One region of the Microbacterium sp. 1154 genome, then DNA from elsewhere that is predicted to be linked to it. Evidence: predicted binding sites of a transcription regulator. Region 1 holds the regulator's gene; the other holds the start of a gene.
The links. The regulator HspR, encoded in region 1, represses chaperone genes until heat shock. The targets are predictions, from matches to a motif close to AAGTTGAGTCNNNNNGACTCAACTT.
Positions count from the first base shown of each region.

Region 2: the regulator HspR is predicted to act here: its motif matches at 2,686-2,710, upstream of J2X55_RS12910 (Hsp20/alpha crystallin family protein).

Region 1 is NZ_JAVDSN010000001.1:365,621-372,687, forward strand. Features, by position in the region: gene J2X55_RS01515 (ABC transporter ATP-binding protein) at 1-1,499, shown strand, start outside; gene J2X55_RS01520 (MbtH family protein) at 1,571-1,801, shown strand; gene J2X55_RS01525 (4'-phosphopantetheinyl transferase superfamily protein) at 1,809-2,489, shown strand; gene J2X55_RS01530 (hypothetical protein) at 2,558-3,151, shown strand; gene J2X55_RS01535 (heat shock protein transcriptional repressor HspR) at 3,268-3,705, opposite strand; gene J2X55_RS01540 (DnaJ C-terminal domain-containing protein) at 3,797-4,777, opposite strand; gene J2X55_RS01545 (nucleotide exchange factor GrpE) at 4,789-5,403, opposite strand; gene dnaK (molecular chaperone DnaK) at 5,414-7,067, opposite strand, start outside.
Region 2 is NZ_JAVDSN010000003.1:248,744-255,810, forward strand. Features, by position in the region: gene J2X55_RS12895 (SDR family NAD(P)-dependent oxidoreductase) at 1-885, shown strand, start outside; gene J2X55_RS12900 (DUF2231 domain-containing protein) at 1,072-1,563, opposite strand; gene J2X55_RS12905 (manganese catalase family protein) at 1,635-2,516, opposite strand; gene J2X55_RS12910 (Hsp20/alpha crystallin family protein) at 2,760-3,215, shown strand; gene J2X55_RS12915 (iron-containing redox enzyme family protein) at 3,406-4,389, shown strand; gene J2X55_RS12920 (CDGSH iron-sulfur domain-containing protein) at 4,386-4,586, shown strand; gene J2X55_RS12925 (sugar ABC transporter ATPase) at 4,777-5,136, opposite strand; gene J2X55_RS12930 (helix-turn-helix transcriptional regulator) at 5,295-6,227, shown strand; gene J2X55_RS12935 (ATP-dependent DNA ligase) at 6,342-6,668, shown strand; gene J2X55_RS12940 (FAD-dependent oxidoreductase) at 6,754-7,067, shown strand, end outside.

The DNA.
Region 1 (7,067 bases):
GCGAGACCGCCGTCGCCGTGTTGCGCGAAGACGTCGTCGCGGGCGTGCTCGACCTGCCGTCGGGCGTGGCCGAGCGCGGTGGGCGCGGCGACGTGCTCTCGCGCGTCGGCGACGATATCGCCCGCATCACGCGCGCCGGCGGCGAGGTCGTTCCGGCCGTGCTGTCGGCGGTCCTGCTCGTGGCCGTGTCTCTGGGCTCGCTGTTCGGCGTCGATCCGGTGCTCGGGGTCGGCGGGCTGCTGACGCTTCCCCTCTACGGCGTCGCCCTGCTGTGGTACCTGCCCCGCAGTGCCCACGTGTACGCGGAGGAGCGCGTCGCCGCCGGCGAGCGCACCGAGGCCCTCGCATCGAGTCTGTTCGGCCGTGAGACGGTGCACGCGTACCGGATGGAGCAGGCGCGCCTCGACGAGATCCGCACGGCATCCGACCGAATGCGGTCTCTGTCGGTCTCGGTCTTCCGCCTGCTGCTGGGGTTCGTCGGGCGCGTGAACCTCGCGGAATTCTGCGGCATGGCCGTGCTGTTCGTCGTGGGGTTCGTGCGCTACACCCAGGGTGACGTCACGATCGGCGGCGTGACGACGGCGATCCTGCTCTTCCACCGCCTGTTCACCCCCCTCGGAACCGTGCTGTTCCTCTTCGACGACATGCAGTCCGCCGGCGCGGCGATGAACCGCCTCGTCGGGGTCGTCCGCATGCCGTCCGCCCGTGCTGCCGCGCGGGCGACCCCGGCCGACCGCGTGCTGCGGGTCGACGACGTCCGTTTCGCCTACGGACCGGGCGACGACGTGCTGCACGGCGTCTCGTTCACCGTTCCCGCCGGAAGGCGGCTCGCGCTCGTGGGCGCCTCGGGGGCCGGCAAGACCACGGCGGCCCTCGTCGCGGCGGGTGCCCTCGCCCCCGATTCCGGCAATGTCCGGCTCGGCGGTGCGGCGTTGTCCGAGATCGGCACCGACGCGCTGCGCTCCCGCGTCGCCGTGCTCAGCCAAGACGTCCACGTCGTGGCGGGCCCCCTGATCGACGATCTCCGTCTCGCCGACGAGAATGCGGACGAGGATGCCGTCTGGCGCGCCCTCGAGACCGTCGGGGCCGACGCGTGGGTGCGGGCCCTGCCCGCGGGCGTGCACACCGAGGTCGGCGCGCACCACCACCGGCTCACCGCCGCGCAGCAGCAGCAGATCGCCCTCGCCCGTCTCGTGCTGAGAGACCCCGACGTCGCGATCCTCGACGAGGCGACCGCCGAAGCCGGCAGCGCCGGTGCGTCCGCGCTCGAACGCGCCGCCCTCGCAGCGACCGAGGGACGCACGACGCTGATCGTCGCGCACCGCCTCACACAGGCGGCATCCGCCGACGCGATCGCCGTCATGGCGGCGGGGCGCATCGTGGAGTTCGGCTCGCACGAGGCCCTGCTCGCCCAGAAGGGGGCGTACGCGCGGCAGTGGGATGCTTGGCGAGGACACCCCGCGCCCCCGAGCGACCCATCGAGACCGTCTTCGGACTGACGGCGTCGCAGCCTCGTGTCGGGGCGCCCCTCCGATCTGAAAATCCCCACCCGAAGAGACAGGAGACACCTATGTCGCAGAACCCGTTCGACGACGAGTCCGGCCGCTTCCTCGTGCTGGTCAACGCCGAGGAGCAGCATTCGCTCTGGCCGGTGTTCGCGCCCGTGCCGGACGGCTGGAGCCTGGCCTTCGGGGGCCCCGACGGTGCCGAACGCGGCGAGTGCCTGACATTCGTCGAGACGAACTGGACCGACCTGCGGCCCCTCAGCCTCCGCGAGGCGCAGGACACGACGACGCGTTGAGCGGTCGATGATCGAAAGCATCCTGCCGGCCGCCGCGCATGCCGTCGAGGAGTTCGACGGTCCGGGCGGGCAGTCCCACCCGGACCCCGCGGCCGATGACGACACGCCCTTCCCCGAGGAGGAAGCCGTCATCCGGGATGCCGTGCCGAAACGCCGCGACGAGTTCCGCGCCGTCCGCCGCTGCGCACGCCGCGCGCTCGCGCGCCTCGGTCACGCGCCCGTCCCGCTGATTCCCGGGCCGGCCGGGGCACCGATCTGGCCCGCGGGCATCACCGGCAGCATGACGCACTGCCCCGGCTACCGCGCGGCCGCGGTCGCCGACCGCGCGCAGCTCCCGACGATCGGGATCGACGCCGAGCCCGACGAGCCGCTCCCCCGCGACGTGCTGGGCCTCATCGCGCGACCGGAGGAGCTCACGCGCCTCGCCGACGCGGCATCCGCCGATCCGTCGTTCCACGCGGATCGTCTGCTCTTCAGCGCGAAGGAGTCGGTGTACAAGGCCTGGTACCCGCTGACGCAGCGGTGGCTCGACTTCGACGAGGTGTCGGTGACCATCGACCGTGACGGACGCCGTTTCGACGCCGTGGTGCTGGCGCCGAGCGCCGGGACGTTCGTCCGGTACGCGGGAACGTGGACCACCGGCTCCGGCCTGATCCTCACCGCGTGCGTGCTGGCCGACACCGCCTGAGCGTTCTCTCCTCGCGAACGCCGGGAATCGACATCCCACTCCCCGGGGCCGGATCGTAGGCTGATCGCATGTCCCGACTCCAGGCCGACGCTCCCGCCGACCGCTGGGTTCCCGTGACGGGTTCCCTGGGATTCCGTGGCCGCCGCCACCGGAAGGCCGCGATCGGCATGCTGTTGAGCCAGGCCAATCGGGCCGCCGGTGCCGCGCCGAGGCCGGGCGGCGGCGCGTTCGCGTGGATCCTCAGCCAGGCGGCGCCCCTGCTCATGCGCCGAGCCGCGGGCCGCGTGCTGGTCTGGGTGTGGAAGAGCGACCCCGAGCTGCTCGTCGTCATGGCCCAGCTGCAAGAGGCCACGCCCCAGCTGCGCACGGCGCGCGCCATGATGCCGATGGAGTACGACGACACGGAGTCGTTCCGGAACCCGCACCTCGGAGTGGGCGAGAAGCTCGCGATGCCGCTCCCGAGCGATCCGAAGACCCCGCCCTTCGCCACCTACACGTGGGACACGGGTTCGCACTTCGTCACGGTGACGGCCGTGTGCGCGGACCGCGAGCGCTTCGGCACGATCATCTCGTCGGTCGACGAGGTGGCGCGCACGATCCGCGTGGTCGACGACCTCAAGCTCGGCGAATCCCCGACGGTGCTGCGACTCGACCCGGCCTGAGGCACGGCGCCGTCACCGGGAAGAGGCGTTGCATCCGCGACACGGACGCGCGCGGAAATCGCCGCGCAGGTCGGCGCGGAACGGGCTCTTTACAGCCTCAAAGAAACGACGACGTCTCAGTCGTCGTGCGGGCCGCGCGGGCGCCACAGCACGATGTCGGTGGCGCGGCGCACGCGGGCTCCGTGGCGCAGCGTCACGACCGACCCCGTCGCCCCGGCCGCGAAGACGCGGGCTCCGGGGCGAGACTGCCGCTCGATCGTCAGCTGACGTTCGAGGTCGTTCACGCGGCGCGCGAGCTCGTGCACGCGTTCCTCGAGAGCGAGCAGGCGGGCGATCGCCGGCAGGCTCATGCCCTCGCCCGAGAGGCGCGAGACCTCACGCAGTTGCTGCACGTGGCGGCTGGAGTAGCGACGCGAACCGCCCTGGGTACGCGCGGGCACGACAAGACCGAGCCGGTCGTACTGCCGCAGGGTCTGCGGGTGCATGTTCGACAGCTCGGCGGCCGCGGCGATGGCGAAGATCGGGGCGTCTTCGTCGATCTCTCTCTCGGACACGTCTTCACCTCTTTCGTCGTGCCGGGTGCGGTGCCGGGTTCTCGGCATCCTGTCGTATCGGATGCCGAGAACCTCGGCGACGCGCGCGGGGTTATCGCGCCTTCGACATCAGGTCGGCGCGGGGGTTCTCTTTGGGCTCGAGCTCGTGGAACCGCTCGAGGGCTTCGCGGGCGGCGTCGTCCAGGTGCGTGGGGACCGCGACCTGGACCTCGGCGAGCAGGTCGCCGGACCCCTTGGCGGTCTCGATCCCGCGTCCCTTGACGCGCAGCACACGGCCGGACGGTGTTCCGGGCGCGACGCGCAGACGGACGGGGTCGCCGCCCAGCGTCGGCACCTCGATGGTCGCGCCCAGCGCCGCCTCGGTGAAGGTGACGGGCACGGTGAGACGGAGGTTGAGTCCGTCCCTCGTGAACACCGGGTGCGGACGCACCGCGACGGTCACGACGATGTCGCCGCTCTCGCCGCCGTCAGGGGATTTGCGCCCCCGCCCGCGCAGGCGGATCTTCTGCCCGTCCGAGACACCCGCCGGGATCTTCACCTTGAACGGGACGTTGTCTTCGCCCGCGAGGGTGATGGTCTCGCCCTTGGCCGCGGTGACGAAGTCGAGCGTCGTCCGTGCGGTGACATCGGCGCCCTTCTGCGGACCGCCGAAGCCCCGGAACCCTCCGGTGGTCTGACCGAACCGGCCGGAGCCGAAGCCGCCGCCCTGCTGATCGAACATCGTGAAGAAGTCGTCGAAGCCGCCGGACGGCGCCTGGCGCCCCTGGCCGAAGCGGCTGAAGACGTCGTCGAAGCCACCGCCACCGCCGGCCCCGGGAGCCGAGAAGCGCGCCCCCGAGCCCATGGCCCGGATCTGGTCGTACTCCTCGCGCTGCTCGGGATCGTTGAGCACCGAGTAGGCCTCGCTGATCTCTTTGAACTTCGCTTCGGCCTTCGCGTCTCCCGGGTTCGAGTCGGGGTGGTACTGGCGCGCGAGCTTGCGGTACGTCTTCTTCAGATCGGCAGCGCTGACGCTCTTGTCGACACCGAGGACCTTGTAGAAGTCCTTGTCGAACCAGTCCTGACTCGCCATGTGTCCTCCTCTTAGGCCGGCACGGCGACGACGACCTTCGCCGGTCGCAGTTCGACCGAACCGAGGCGGTAGCCGACCTCGACGACCTCCAGGATCGTCGTCTCGGTCGCACCCGGGGTCGGGGCCTGGAAGATCGCCTCGTGCTGCTGCGGGTCGAACACGTCGCCGACGGCTCCGTACGACACCACGCCGAGGCGCTCGGCCACGGCGCGCACCTTGTCGCCGATCGCGGCGAGGGGGCTGCCCTCGACGAGGTCGCCGTGCTTGGCGGCGCGGTCGAGGTCGTCCATGACGGGCAGGAGGCCCTTCACGGCCTCTCCCTTTGCGCGTTCGATCTCGCGCTCGCGCTGCTCTTCGGTGCGCCGACGGTAATTGGCGTACTCGGCCTGCAGGCGCTTGAGGTCGATCAGCAGAGAAGCCTCCTTGTTGGAGGACGCCCCCTCTGCGGCGGCCTCGGGCGTCTGCTCGGCGCCGAGGATGTCGTCGATGGTCAAGCCCTCGGCATCCGCGTCCTGCGTCTCGGACTGCTCGCCCGACGGCGCGGGGCCGGAGGTGTTCTCCTCCGGCCCCGTCTCGTCAGGACCGGCGCCCGAGCCCGTGGGCTGTTCGTCGTCCTTGTGTGCCATGTTCTGTCGCTTACTTCTTGTTCTCGTCGGTCGGCTCGTCGTCGACGACCTCGGCGTCGATGACGTCTTCCTCGGGGTTGGGCGTCTCGCCGTTGCCCGGCTGACCCACGTTGGGGTCGGCGGGCTCGCCGGCGGCCTGCGACGAGGCGTAGATGGCCTCGCCGAGCTTGCCCTGGCTCGCGTTCAGCTTGTCGAAGGCGGTCTTGACCGCCTCGTCGTCGTCGCCGGCGAGAGCCGTCTTGAGAGCGTCGACATCGCCCTGCACCTCGGTCTTGACCTCGGCGGGGAGCTTGTCCTCGTTCTCCTTGATGAGCTTCTCGATCGAGTACGACAGGGTCTCGGCCTGGTTGCGGGTCTCAGCGGACTCGCGGCGCTTCTTGTCGTCGGCCGCGTTCTCCTCGGCCTCGCGCACCATGCGCTCGATGTCCTCCTTGGGCAGCGACGAGCCGCCCGTGATGGTCATCGACTGCTCCTTGCCGGTGCCCTTGTCCTTCGCCGAGACGTGCACGATGCCGTTCGCGTCGATGTCGAAGGTGACCTCCACCTGCGGGATGCCGCGGGGAGCCGGGGCGATGCCGGTGAGCTCGAAGGTGCCGAGCGGCTTGTTGTCGCGGGTGAACTCGCGCTCGCCCTGGAAGACCTGGATCGCGACCGACGGCTGGTTGTCGTCGGCGGTGGTGAAGGTCTCGCTGCGCTTGGTCGGGATGGCCGTGTTGCGCTCGATGAGCTTGGTCATGATGCCGCCCTTGGTCTCGATGCCGAGGCTCAGGGGGGTGACGTCGATGAGCAGGACGTCCTTGCGCTCGCCCTTGAGGACACCGGCCTGCAGGGCTGCGCCCACGGCCACGACCTCGTCGGGGTTCACGCCCTTGTTGGCATCCTTACCGGTCTCCTTCTTGACGAGCTCGGCGACCGCGGGCATGCGGGTCGAGCCGCCGACGAGCACCACGTGGGCGATGTCGTCGACCTTGACGCCGGCCTCGCGGATGACGTCGGAGAAGGGCTTGCGGGTGCGGTCGAGGAGGTCCTTGGTGAGGTCCTCGAACTTCGCGCGGGTGAGGGTCTCGCTGAGCGAGACGGGGCCCGAGTCGGTGAGCGACAGGTACGGCAGGTTGATGGACGTCGAGGTCGAGCTCGACAGTTCCTTCTTGGCCTGCTCGGCCGCTTCCTTCAGGCGCTGCAGGGCGATCTTGTCGCCCGAGACGTCGACACCGGTGGTGTCCTTGAACTGCTTGATGAGGTAGTCGACGACGCGCTGGTCCCAGTCGTCTCCACCGAGGCGGTTGTCACCGGAGGTGGCGCGCACCTGGATGGTCGAGAAGTCGTCGTCCTTGCCCACTTCGAGCAGCGAGACGTCGAACGTTCCGCCACCGAGGTCGAAGACGAGGATGAGCTCGTCTTCCTTGCCCTTGTCGAGGCCGTACGCGAGGGCCGCGGCGGTGGGCTCGTTGATGATGCGCAGCACGTTCAGGCCCGCGATCTCGCCGGCCTCCTTCGTGGCCTGGCGCTCGGCGTCGTTGAAGTACGCGGGCACCGTGATGACGGCGTCGGTCACGCTGTCGCCGAGGTACTCCTCGGCGTCGCGCTTGAGCTTCTGGAGGATGCGGGCCGAGATCTCCTGCGGCGTCCACTTCTTGCCGTCGACGTCGAAGCTCCAGGTGGTG
Region 2 (7,067 bases), on a different contig from region 1:
GAGGTCGTCGTCGTCACCGGGGGTTCTCGAGGCATCGGACGCGCGGCCGCGCTGCGGTTCGCTCGCGCGGGTACCTCTCTCGTCCTCGTCGGGCGCGACGCCGTCGCTCTCGGCTCAGCCGCAGAGGAGTGCCGCCGACGCGGCGCCGAGGTGCTCACGCTCCCGATCGACCTGTCCTCCCCCGACGGGCCGCGGGTCGCGGCCGAGGCCACGATCGCCGAATACGGGCGGATCGACGTCTGGATCGCGTCCGCCTCGGTGTTCTCGTACGGCTCCGTCGAGGACACCCCCGACGAGGTGCGCGACCGCGTGATCGAGACGAACCTCACCGGGCACATGCGCGCGGCCCGCGCCGTCGTGCCGCACTTCCGCGCGGCGGGTCGGGGCACGATCGTGTTCGTCGGGTCGTTGTATTCGCAGGTGGCCGGCCCCTATGTCTCCTCCTACGTGGCCGCCAAGCACGGTCTGCTCGGATTCACGCGGTCGCTGAGGCAGGAGATGCTCGCGCACCGCGGCATCCGGGTCAAGATCGTCCTTCCCGCGAGCATCGATACGCCCATCTATCAGCGGGCGGCGAACTACACGGGACGCACCGCCTTCCCCCTGCCGCCGGTGGTCTCGGCCGACCGCGTCGCGCGGGCCATCGTGCGGGTGGCGCGGGGCCCTCGGCACGAGGTGGGTGTGGGGGCCGCGCAGTTCGTCACGCGGCCGCTGCAGTTCCTCGCGCCGCGCGTGTACGACCGCTTCATCCGCTTCCTGCAGCACGCTCTGGGTCTGCGCCGCCGGCCCGCCGCGCCCACGGCCGGCGCGGTGCTCGCCGCGCAGCACGACGCCGGTGCGGTGAGCGGCGGGTGGCCGCGGTTCCCCCTCCGCGGGCATCGCTGATCCGTCGCGCTCGCGACGCACGCATCGGGGCCGTGCGGCGGAGTTCCGCGCCGACACGCCGAGCCGCCGCAGCCGCGCGCCGCGTGTCACTCGCGATCTCCGCACGACGGTCCCCCGCGGGTCGCCCGAACGACGGGGCCCGGATGCCGTGGCATCCGGGCCCCGAAAGACGTCGGGCCGCACTCCTCAGGCGGATTCGAACCCCTCGCGCTGGGTGTTCTCGTCCGCGACACGGACGCCCCAGCGGTAGGCGAGCTTGCCGCCCAGCCACCCCGAGACGCTCAGCCCGAGGGACGCCACGGCGCTGAGGCCGAACGCCACGATCGGCACCCGGCCGAGGTCGAGCATCCGGATCGACAGGCCGACGCTGAACAGCACCATCGCGGTGACGTTGAGCGCGAGGTGCGCCAGCGCCGTGCGGCGGGCGGGAGTGCCCTTCGGAATGCGCGACAGGTCGAGAAGGCCGAGCACCGAGGCGCCGACCGCTCCCCCGAGGCCGATCGCGACGAGCCAGCGCGAACCGGTCGCGAAGGCCCGCGGGTCGTCGGCCGCAAGGCCGAGCAGATCGAACACCAGGCTCGACGACCACGCCCCGATGGGGATGGTCACCGCGATCGGATGGAACGGGTGCCCGTACGGACCCGCCACGATCGCGCGCGGCACCTTGGCCGCGCGCATCGCCGGGAAGCTCGCCCCGCTCCGCGGTGCCGACACCGTCGCCGGCCCCGGCATCGCGGCATCCGCCCCGCTCATTCCTTGTGCAGCGCGTCCTGCGCGCGTCCGGCGAGCTTCTCGACCGTGTTGGGGAGCTCGGTCGTGCCGTAGAACCGCACGTCGGGCTTGGTGGGCGGGGGCATCGGCACGCCCGCGGGGGGCTCGGGCAGGTACGAGAACTCGCCCTTGCCGTCGGGGGTCGGGCCCGAGGCCCAGCTGCCGTCGCCGGCCTTCTTGCCGTCGCTGAAGTTGATGTACTGGTACGACACGTCGCGGTCCTCCTTGTCGAGGGGGAAGTTGCTCGGCACGGGCAGCTTCTCGTAGCCCTCGGCCTGAAGTTCGGCGGCGGCCGCGGCCCACTGGTTCTGGTGCATCGTGTCGCGGGCCAGCAGGAAGGCCAGAAGGTCCTTCACGCCGTGGTCGTCGGTCTGGTGGTAGAGGCGCGCGACCTGCACGCGGCCCTGCATCTCGGCGTTGGCATTGGCGGTGAAGTCGGCGAGCAGATTGCCGCTCGCGGTGATGAAGCTGCCCTGCCAGGGGTTGCCGTTCGAATCGACCGGGCGCGCTCCGGCACCCGCGACGATGCCGTGCTGGATGTCGGTGCCCCCGATGACGGCCGCCACGGTGGGGTCGTCCTGCACGGCTTCCTCGGTGATGCCGAGGGGCGATTTCTCGAGCAGCTGGGCGATCATGACCGCGAGCATCTCGACGTGACCCATCTCCTCCGCGCCGATGCCGAAGACCAGGTCGCGGTATTTGCCGGGCATGTGCATGTTCCAGGCCTGGAACTGGTACTGCATCGCGACGGAGATCTCGCCGTATTGTCCGCCGAGCACCTCTTGAAGCTTGCGGGCGTAGACCGCATCGGGCTTGTCGGGGGTGGCGGAGTGCTGCAGTTCTTGCCGGTGGAAGTACATGTCTCTCCTCACCGCGCCGGGGGGAAAGGTCGAGTGACCGGTGGCGCGTCGCAGCCACGAAACGCCGGATGACGGGGTTTGTGCGCGGGGGTTGTGAGCGACCCGACGGTGCGCCACAATCGCGCGCTCGGGGCTTGGCACTCTCCCCATGCGAGTGCTAATCTGATCGCAGTTGAGTCGAGTGGACTCAACTCCCCAGAACTCGGGATGCCAGATCCCGACCGATCGAAAAGGAGAACGACCATGGCCACCTACGACCCCTTTCGCGACCTCGACCGCCTCGCGTCGACGCTCCTCGACGCCCGCCGCGGCGGTGGTCCGCGACGGATGCCGATGGACCTCTACCGCGACGGCGACCACTACGTGCTGGCCGCCGACCTGCCCGGCGTAGACCCCGGCTCGGTCGACGTCGACGTCGACGGCCAGCTGCTCACGATCCGCGCCGAGCGCACCCTCGGCTCGGGCGAGGGCGTCAAGTGGATCACCCGCGAGCGCGAGACGGCCTCGTTCGTCCGCCAGCTGAACCTCGGCCAGGGCATCGACACCGACGGCATCAGCGCGTCCTACCGCAACGGTGTGCTCTCGGTCACGATTCCCGTCAGCGAGAAGGCGAAGCCGCGGCGCATCGCCGTCTCGACCGACGAGGGCGACGGCGTCATCGAGGCGCACGAGAGCACCCCGCAGCCCATCGAGCAGTAAGGGCACGTGACACGAGGGGCGGCCCGGCGCGGGTCGCCCCTCGGTGCGCGCGAAGTTGTTGTCAAGGGGCTCGGCTTTCGGCGCGCGACGCCGCACAGTGCCGAGCGTGCCCCCCACCCTGTCCTCGCCCCACCCTCCGCTCCTCGACGACGACGACGTCGCCGCCCTCCCCTTCCGCCCGCGAGGCCCCGTGAGCGCCGCGGTCCTCGCCCACCTGGTGGACGGCACCGCCACCGCCCACACCGCGCTCGCCGACCGCGCGGTCTTGGCATCCGTCGACATCGAGCGTGACGACGACCTGCAGCTCGCCCTGTTCGCCCTATACGCATCGGCGTACGGCGCCTTCCCGGCGTTCCTCGCCGATCTCGAATGGGACCCCTCGCTCATCGCCACCCGCAGGGTGATCGAGACAGCGTTCGAGCGATCGCTGCGGAACTCGGTCACGGTTCCCGAGCTGCCGTCCCCGACAGCGGATGCCGTGGCCCGCGCCCTCTTCGACCTGACCGGCGCGGACGGGGGCCCGAGCCTCTCGCGGTACCTCGCGCGCAAGGCGACCCTCGATCAGGCGCACGAGTTCCTCGTGCAGCGGACCGTCTACACCCTGCGCGAGGCCGACCCGCACTCCTGGGCGATCCCCCGCCTGACCGGGCGGCCGAAGGCGGCGCTCGTCGAGATCCAGTCCGACGAGTACGGCGGCGGTCGCCCCGACCGCGTGCACGCGACCCTGTTCGCCCGAGCCGTTCGCGGCGCGGGGCTCAGCGACGCCTACGGCGCCTATATCGACGATGTGCCCGCCGTCACCCTCGCCTCGCACAACACGATGTCGATGTTCGGCCTCAATCGGCGCCTTCTCGGCGCGATCGTGGGCCACCTCGCCGCCTTCGAGATGACCTCGTCGATCCCCAATCGCATGTACGCCGAGGGACTGCGTCGCCTGGGCTTCGGAGACGACGTGTGCGAGTACTTCGACGAGCACGTCGAAGCCGACGCCGTGCACGAGCAGATCGCGGGGCGCGACCTCGCCGGCGCCCTCGCCGAAGACCACCCCGAATTGCTCGCCGACATCGTGTTCGGCGCCGCCGCGTGCCTCGAGGTCGACGACCGCGTCGGGCGCCACATGCTCGACGCGTGGTCGCGCGAAGAGTCATCTCTGCGCGCAGAGGACGCGCGATGACCGGCGAACGGGTGACTGTCACCGCCTACACCGACGGCCCCCTGCTGGTACGCGGAGACGCTGACATCCTCGATGCCGACGGCCACCGCGTGCCCCGCACCCGTCGCACGGTCGCGCTCTGCCGCTGCGGCCTGTCGACGATCAAGCCCTACTGCGACGGCACCCACAAGGCGGCCGGCTTCCGCACCGACGAGTGATGCCGCCGACCACGACGCCCCGCCGGGGCGTGCGCTGCCGTGCCCACCGAAGCGAGATCGCGTTCCGCATGCTCAGGGTGCTCGGAAAGTTCCGCCTCCCCCACACGCACCGCGATGAGGGAACCCGCGCGCAGCCCGGGCAGCGCGATGCCCCGGCCCCCGTGAACGGGCCCGGGGCAGCGCGAAGGTGTCAGAGATCCTCGGGCGCGAGATCGCCCTGGCCCTCTTCGCCGAGCTCGACCACACCGGGGTCCTCCCCCTGGGAGTCGGTGCCGGTCGACTCGGGGTGGATGTCCTCGAGCGGGATGTCGCTGTCGTCGGCCGGGATCTCCGCGGGGTCGGCGCCCGTCGCCGTCGCCGGGTTGATGTCTGCCGGGTCCGCACCCTCGTCGAGAGCGGTCGTCGCGTCCCACTCCGCCTGGGCGGGGTCGAGCGCGGGGTCGGGCTCGATGGAGGTGTCGCCGTCGCGCAGGGGCTGCACGCCCGCGACGCCCACGTCGGCGGCCGGGGTCGTCGCGTCGGGGGTCGGGTCGATCGAAGCGTCGCTCATGGGGGGTCCTTTCGTGGGACGCGCGTCACCGCCGGGATCAGCGGTCCCCTCATCCAACGGGGCGCGCGACTCTCCGCCCCGCCCCTTGACACGCACGTCCCCGCCTTCGTACGGGGACCGCCGGAAGGGCCGCCCCTCTCCGCGGCGGAAGGAACACCATGGCTGACAGGATGACGGTCCGCTCGCGCGGAGTCGACGACGTCGAGCGCGTCTGGCAGCAGTTCGTGCCCAGCGCACGACTCGAACGCGTCGACCCCCGCCAGGTGGCGTTCTCGTGGGACTCGGTCGGGCTGCCGGGGCTCTCGGTCGTGGCGTGGGAGCTGACGGCATCCGTCCGCTCTTCCCTCTACATGGACGACCAGATCATGGCGTGTCGCATGATCGGCGACGACATCCGCATCGAAGCCGAGGGGCGCAGCCTCGACCCGCGCCGCCCGTGGCTCGGGGCCGATGGGGGGATCGAAGCGAACTGGACCGGATCCGCCCGCGTGAGGGCGTTCGTCTTCGATCGCAGCGACGCCGAGCGCGTCGCCCGCATCGTCTCCGGTGACGATCGCCTGGTCCTGCGACGGCTCGATCCCCTCGCGCGCGACCGGACCGCCGCGACGCAGTGGGAGCGCAGCTTCGCGCACGTCTCCGCGTCGCTGGACGCCACGCACGACGACCCGATCCTGTCCGCCGAACTGCAGCGGCACGCGCTCATGGCGACGCTCTCGAGCTTCCACACGCCATACGTCGACGCTGTGCAGCGCGCCCACCAGCGTAGCGCCGCACCGCGCACCGTCCGCCGCGCGATCGCCCTCATCGAGGCGAACGCACGGGAGCCCCTGACGCTCGAGGACATCGCCGTGGCATCCGGGATCTCGTCCCGCGGACTGCAGCACGCGTTCCGCCGCGCACTCGACACGACCCCCATGGAGTACCTGCGGCTGGTCCGCTTGGTGGGCGCCCACGAGGAGCTGCGATCGGGCGACCCCGTGTCGATCGCCGAAGTCGCACGCCGCTGGGGATTCTCGAGCGCCTCGCGCTTCGCGCGCTACCACCGCGAGCACTACGGCCAGAACCCCGCGCAGGTGGTGCGCATGTTCTGATGCGGTAACGCCTTCGGTCTCGTCGTTGCGCGCGGCGTCCCGCGAGAGGCTCCGACGCGCACAGCGAATGCACAGTGAAAAGCGAAGCGGGCACGACGCCCCAGGGAGGACTACGTGGGCAAGTTCATCTACGAGAGCGGCGTTCGCAACGAGTTCGAAGACCGCCTCCTCGCACACCTGCAGGTCGTCGTGGGAAACAAGCTCCGTCGCGGCGAGCCGTTCTACTTCGTCTGGAAGGACGACATCAGCACGGGAGGCGGCCGCACCTCGGTCTGGATGCACCCCCGGGCGAACCTCGTCTTCAAGTACAACGGCGGGCGTCCCCCCGCCCTGAACCGGGCATGGCTCGAAGCCCTCATGTCCACGGCGAACTCGCCCACCGGGCTGTACGTCGTGCCCGAGCCCTCCGAAGAGGCGGCCCCGCCGGAGTCCTACGCCTGACTCCTCGACTGTGCGACCGGCGGTGTCAAGCCGCTGTCCAGGAGCCGCGCGAGGCCGCACCGTGAGGGGGACGAGAGGATCCCCCATGACCGACTCCCCGCGCATCGTCGTGATCGGCGGCGGAAACGCCGGCCTGTCCGTCGCCGGGCGCCTGCACCGCGCGCGCCTCGGCGACATCACCGTGATCGAACCGCGCACGTCCCACGTGTTCGCGCCCCTCCAATCGCACATCGCCGGCGGTGCGGCCCGAGCGTCCGAGGCCGCGCGCGCCCAGGCCGACGTCACCCCTCCGGGGGTGCGGTGGCTGCGCGACGAAGCCTTCACGGTGGATGCCGAGACCCAACGTGTGCACCTGGTCTCGGGCGGGCGGATCGACTACGACCAGCTCGTGGTGTGCGC